2 regions of the Streptococcus sp. IMAU 99161 genome follow, and region 2 is predicted to be linked to the other one. Evidence: riboswitches for the same ligand, from Rfam matches in the RefSeq annotation. Region 2 holds a riboswitch; the other holds the start of a gene.
The links. Region 2 has a riboswitch for thiamine pyrophosphate ahead of thiD (bifunctional hydroxymethylpyrimidine kinase/phosphomethylpyrimidine kinase). Riboswitches for the same ligand answer to the same signal wherever they lie in the genome.
Positions count from the first base shown of each region.

Region 1 (3,344 bases), on a different contig from region 2:
TTTTGTTCTGCCAAAATTCCATCCCAACCATGATAAATCCAAGCAGCGTCAAAGGCATTGTTTTCGATTGGAGTGATCGAATTGGAGTCACTATTTGGTACTAACTTGACTTGATCAAACGAAGCTCCTTCCTTTTTCATCAAGGATTTGATCATTCCCAATTCAATAGGATCATTCCAAGTCCCATAACGCTTTCCAGCTAAATCTTTTGGACTATTAATAGCTGCATCTTTTCGTGAAATAATTCCTGATGTATTATGCTCAACGATAGCCGCAACAGCTGTAATCCCAGCTCCTTTATCTAACTTCTTAGCCATAGAATCTTGGAAATAAATACCAAACGGCGCTTTCCCATTAATAATGAGATCTGAACTACTGTCTTCAGGTGGAAGTTTTAAGTCAACATCCAAGCCCGCTTCTTTAAAGTAACCTTTTTCTTTTGCAACATAAAGCCCTGTATGGTTGGTATTGGGAGTCCAGTCAAGGATAAAATCAATCTTTTTCAACCCACTTGACGAATCTTTGACAGATTTTTGACAAGCAGATAAAACAAATACACTAAATAAAAGTGTGAATACAATACTTATATACTTTTTCATAGAGAACACCTCGTTTACATTATTGTCAATCTATTTTTACAACATTTACATCTTTGTCAATTCTATTTCCATTTTAGAATTCTCCTTTCTAGTCGATCAACAAGGAACATACCCAATAAGCTAATCGCAGAAATTAACACTATAATCGCAAACATTGTATCGTACTGAAACAACTTCTTCGATTGAATCATATAGACTCCTAATCCATCAAAGCCCCCTAGCCATTCTGACACAACTGTACTGATAAAAGCATAGGAAACACTCACCCGTAAACCTGCAAAAAAGTATGGGAGTGTTGCGGGAATCTTGTAGTGAAATAAGGTTTGGAATCGATTGGCTTGCATAATCTGAAATAGGCGCAAAATATCTTGATCACAATGTCGAAATCCGTCTAGGAGACTCACAACAATGGGAAACACCACTGTAATAATGATCAAGACGAGTTTTGGAAATACACCGTAACCGAACCAAAGAACCAGAATCGGAGCTAGAGCAATCGTTGGTATGGTCTGAATGACCACCATAAAAGGATAGAGCAGATCATTCAACCATCCAAAACTATCCATCAGAATTGCCAAGATAGCAGCCAGCACAATCCCCAATACAAGCCCGATTAAGGCAACTTGAAGGGTAGACAGGCTATGATGAAGCAGTAGAGCACGGTCTCGAACAAAAGCTGCCACAATTTCAAGAGGGGTTGGCAATACGAATTTTGGCAAGATCGTTAAAAAACCTGCGACTTGCCAAAAAACAATTAAGCCAACAAAGCCAGATACCCCAATCAACTGCTTTGAATATCTTTTTGCAAAGGACATATAACCCTCCTTTCTTTTCAAATAAAAAACGCCTCCAAACTAGGAGACGGATTGCACAAAGTCACACATAAAGAAACATACTTTCTGTATTCCCTACGCTGGCATTACCCAGATCAGGTGCGGTCGAAGCTTACACTTCCTCTCAGACTGTACACAGACTCCCATATATATTTATTATAATAACTGATTTTAATCTAAATTGCAAGAACTCTGTTGCATTAATCCAAATAACGAATCAAATTCTTTTCTGTTAAAATATCTGAATAGGTGTATGACTCAACATAAGTATTTGCCGGTTCACCTGGTAGGCTATTATCATTTGTATACTCAATGATAAACAAGGACGGATAGACCTCAATCAAGCGTCCAAATTTATTTTTTTGACGTTTCCGTCCATTTTCAAGCGTCATTTCGACAACTTGCCCTTCATGAGCCTTGATTTCTTCTTTGATTTTTTTCATTTTAGCAACATCTGTAAATGCATCACTCATCTTATTGCTCCTCTCTCTTTGAAATGCTTGAGAATTTATTGTATTCCTTTTGGAAAATTAATTCTACTGTCCCACGCGCACCTGAACGGTTCTTCTCGATAATAACCTCTACCGTGTTGTTGGGCATCCCTTCTTCTTTCTCGTCTCCAGAACGATCATAATAATCGTCACGATACAAGAAGGCTACAATATCTGCATCCTGCTCGATTGATCCTGATTCACGAATGTCTGAAAGAACAGGTCGCTTGTCTTGACGTTGCTCCACACCACGAGAAAGCTGGCTCAATGCAATAACAGGAACCTTCAATTCCTTAGCCAAAATCTTTAATTGACGAGAAATCTCGGAAACTTCTTGTTGACGATTTTCTCTTCCAGTCCCTGTAATCAGCTGAAGATAGTCAATGAGAATAAGCCCCAAGTTTCCAGTTTCTTGCGCTAACTTTCTAGATCTGGATCGAATTTCAGTAATCCGAATCCCTGGAGTATCATCAATGTAAATACTTGCATTGGCCAAGTTCCCCTGGGCGATCGCATATTTTCGCCATTCTTCATCTGTCAACTGACCTGTCCGAATCGAATGGGACTCAATCAAACCTTCTGCCGCTAACATCCGGTCAACCAAACTTTCAGCACCCATTTCGAGTGAAAATATAGCGACTGTTTTGTCCAATTTAGTTCCGATATTCTGAGCAATATTCAAGGCGAAGGCCGTTTTCCCGACTGCTGGCCGAGCCGCCACAATGATTAATTCCTCTTCATGGAGACCCGTTGTCATATGATCCAAATCACGATAACCTGTCGCAATCCCAGTGATATCAGTCGTTTGAAGAGAACGTGCTTCCAAGCTTCCAAAGTTGGTGTTCAAGACATCTCGAATATTTCTAAACCCACTGCGATTGGCATTTTCGCTGACATCCAGCAAGGATTTTTCAGCACCTGCAATGATCTCATCTGAAGGATTTGCCCCATCATACGCTTGATTGATACTCTCTGTCAAGCGGGAGATTAAACGACGCAGGACGGCTTTTTCAGCTACAATTTTTGCATAATACTCTGCATTAGCCGACGTTGGTACCGAATTAATCACTTCTACCAAATAAGAGAGCCCACCTATATTTTGCAGATCTCCTTGGCTATCTAAAATATTTCGGACAGTCGTTGCATCAATCGCATCTCCACGGTCAGCCAGGTCAATCATGGCTTTAAAAATCAAACGGTGCGAATACTTAAAGAAATCCCTAGGCTCGATATATTCACGAACAAAGATCAATTTTCCCTCATCAATAAAGATAGCACCCAACACAGATTGTTCAGCCTGAATATCCTGAGGTTGTGTTCTTAATTCCTCTATCTCAGCCATAAAAACCCTTTCTAACGATCGTGTTTACCCTTCGTTAACACGAATATTTATGATAGCTGTAATATCTTGGTAGATTTTT
Region 1 is NZ_JAAPAW010000003.1:130,623-133,966, forward strand. Features, by position in the region: gene HA044_RS01170 (ABC transporter substrate-binding protein) at 1-599, opposite strand, end outside; gene HA044_RS01175 (ABC transporter permease) at 662-1,414, opposite strand; TPP riboswitch at 1,488-1,589, opposite strand; gene HA044_RS01180 (Veg family protein) at 1,633-1,905, opposite strand; gene dnaB (replicative DNA helicase) at 1,907-3,265, opposite strand; gene rplI (50S ribosomal protein L9) at 3,290-3,344, opposite strand, start outside.
Region 1: linked by a shared signal. The riboswitch ahead of HA044_RS01175 (ABC transporter permease) and the one ahead of thiD (bifunctional hydroxymethylpyrimidine kinase/phosphomethylpyrimidine kinase) in region 2 are both predicted to bind thiamine pyrophosphate.

Region 2 (3,344 bases):
TCAGAGATGTAGAGTCTCCAATCGCTAGTCTCTGCACTCTTTCCTTCCTAAAAAGAAAAGATTGCTGTTTGAGAAAAATCAAATAGTGTGTTACAATAAAGAGTAATCTATTTTTAAAAAAGAGGTAATAAAACATGATCGAAGCAAGTAAATTAAGAGCTGGTATGACGTTTGTCACAGCAGATGGAAAATTGATTCGCGTTTTGGAAGCAAGTCACCACAAACCAGGTAAAGGAAATACCATCATGCGGATGAAATTACGTGATGTCCGTACTGGTTCTACATTTGACACAAGCTACCGTCCAGAAGAAAAATTTGAACAAGCGATTCTTGAGACTGTCCCAGCCCAATACTTGTACCAAATGGACGACACAGCCTACTTCATGAACACAGAAACTTATGACCAATACGAAATCCCTGTAGTCAATGTTGAAAATGAATTGCTTTACATTCTTGAAAATTCAGAAGTGAAAATTCAATTCTACGGAAGTGAAGTGATTGGGGTAACTGTACCAACTACTGTTGAATTGACAGTCACAGAAACTCAACCATCGATCAAAGGTGCTACAGTGACTGGTTCTGGAAAACCAGCAACAATGGAAACAGGACTTGTTGTAAACGTTCCAGACTTCATCGAAGCAGGACAAAAACTCGTTATCAACACTGCAGAAGGAACTTACGTTTCTCGTGCGTAAGAGACCTCTCAGGGTGTCAAATAGAAAGGAACTTCTATGGCAACTGAACAATTTGGTGACATCGTTATTGCACCACGTGTATTAGAAAAAATTATTGCGATTGCAACGGCAAAAGTAGAGGGAGTTTACTCTCTTGAAAATAAGAGCGTGTCAGATAGCCTTTCAAAACGCTCACTTGGTCGTGGCGTCTACCTTCATACAGAAGAAGACGGTCAGGTCTCAGTGGATATTTATCTCTACCTTGAATATGGAGTGGCGGTACCATCTGTAGCAGTAGCGATCCAAAAGGCTGTGAAATCTGCTGTGTATGATATGGCGGATGTCACCTTGGATGCGGTTAATATCCACGTTGTAGGGATTGCAACAGAAAAATCTCCAAAACCAGACTTGAAAGACTTGTTTAATGAGGACTTCCTCAATGACTGATAAAATTTTATTAGAATCACGTCGAGATTTACGCGAGCGTGCCTTCCAAGCCTTGATGGCCTTGGAGTACGATGGAGACATTGTCGAAGCTTGTCGCTTTGCTTATCTGCATGATAAGGACGTGGCAGAAGATGCAACAGTTGATCTTCCGGCCTTCCTCTTGAATATCGTGACCGGCGTTTATCAGTCAAAAGATCAATTAGACAAACAAATCGGTCAACATTTGAAGCCTGGTTGGACAGTAGAACGCTTGACCTTGGTAGAGAAAAATATTCTGCGCCTTGGAATTTTTGAAATGACAGAGTTTGACACTCCACAGATTGTTGCTGTGAATGAGGCAGTCGAATTGGCTAAGGCCTTTTCAGATGAGACTTCATCACGTTTTGTCAATGGTGTTCTCAGCCAATTTGTGACAGAAGCATAGTATAAAAGAGCCCGCGGGCTCTTTTTTGATTGAAGGAAATATCTATTTTGGACCTAATTTTAATCTAATCTTACGATATAAAGTATAAAAATATGCTATACTAAAGAAAAAAGAAAACAACCACTAGGGGTGCGTAAAGCTGAGATTAACGACTGTTAGACCCTTTGACTCGATCTAGGTAATGCTAGTTGATGGAAGTGGACAAAATAACAATGGTTTATAAGCCACTAATTGACTTCTTGATACAGACTTTATCTTGTTTTACCAAATACAAACTTCAGCTGGTTGGGAGGTTTTAGATGACTTATTTACCCGTTGCTCTAACAATTGCTGGAACTGACCCTAGCGGTGGAGCTGGAATAATGGCTGATTTAAAGTCATTCCAAGCTAGAGGTGTCTATGGAATGGCCGTTGTAACTAGTCTTGTCGCTCAAAATACCAGGGGGGTTCAATTAATAGAGCATGTTTCTCCTCAAATGCTGAAAGCTCAATTGGAAAGTGTTCTTTCAGATATTTCCCCTCAAGCTGTAAAAACTGGTATGCTTGCGACTACGAAAATCATGGAGATGATCCAACCCTACTTAAAGCAACTTGATTGTCCCTATGTGCTTGATCCTGTGATGGTAGCTACTAGTGGAGACGCTTTAATTGATACAAGTGCAAGAGACTATCTCAAAACAAATTTGCTGCCTCTTGCAACGATTATTACACCCAATCTTCCTGAAGCAGAAGAAATTGTCGGCTTTTCTATCAAAGACCAAGAAGATATGCAAAAGGCTGGGCGTTTGATCCTAAAAGAATTTGGGCCTCAATCAGTTGTTATCAAAGGAGGACACCTCGAAGGTGGTGCCAAAGATTTCCTCTTCACAAAGGATGAAGAATTTGTCTGGGAAAGTCCACGAATTCAAACTTGCCATACCCATGGTACTGGCTGTACCTTTGCTGCAGTTATCACTGCTGAGCTTGCAAAAGGGAAAACCCTCTATCAAGCAGTTGATAAGGCCAAGGCTTTTATCACAAGAGCTATCCAAGATGCCCCTGAACTTGGGCATGGTTCTGGTCCTGTTAACCATACAACTTATAAAGATTAAAAAAACTCTCTCATTCCCCATATATTGGGAATGAGAGAGTTTTTATTTAGAGATGATTTGATCTAATTTTGTTAAAAATTCTTGGGTTCTTGCTTCAATATCTCTTGCCTGCATCAAATCACGAACTACTGCGATACCAGCAATACCTGTTCCAGAAAGTTGATGGATATTTTCACAAGTTAAACCGCCAATCGCTACGACTGGAATACCGACTGCTTGGCAGATGTCCTTTAAGGTAGAAATGAGGGTAATAGGGGCGTTTTCCTTGGTTGTTGTGGGGAAAATTGCTCCTGTTCCTAAGTAATCCGCCCCAGATTCTTCTGCTTCGAGTGCTCTTTTCACTGTTTTTGCAGTTACACCTAGTATTTTCTCTGTGCCCAAGACTTGTCTGGCTACTGAAACTGGGAGTTCATCATCTCCTATATGAAGTCCTGCAGCATCGACAGCTAGGCACACATCCAAACGATCATCGATAATCAAAGGAACTTGGTAGGTATCGGTAATTTGTTTCACCATTTTTGCAAGTTCATAATACTGATTGGTCGTGAGCTGTTTTTCTCGTAGCTGGATCATGGTAACACCTGACTGACAAGCTTGCTCAACTTTTTTAAGGAAGGTTTCAAGCGGATCTTGGTAGCGATTCGTAACCAGATACAGTCTAAGCGTTTCTTTAAGCATAATAGCCTCCTTTGATTGCATCTAACCAGT
Region 2 is NZ_JAAPAW010000011.1:38,134-41,477, forward strand. Features, by position in the region: gene efp (elongation factor P) at 135-695, shown strand; gene HA044_RS05800 (Asp23/Gls24 family envelope stress response protein) at 732-1,121, shown strand; gene nusB (transcription antitermination factor NusB) at 1,114-1,545, shown strand; TPP riboswitch at 1,661-1,758, shown strand; gene thiD (bifunctional hydroxymethylpyrimidine kinase/phosphomethylpyrimidine kinase) at 1,845-2,636, shown strand; gene thiE (thiamine phosphate synthase) at 2,679-3,314, opposite strand; gene HA044_RS05820 (hydroxyethylthiazole kinase) at 3,307-3,344, opposite strand, start outside.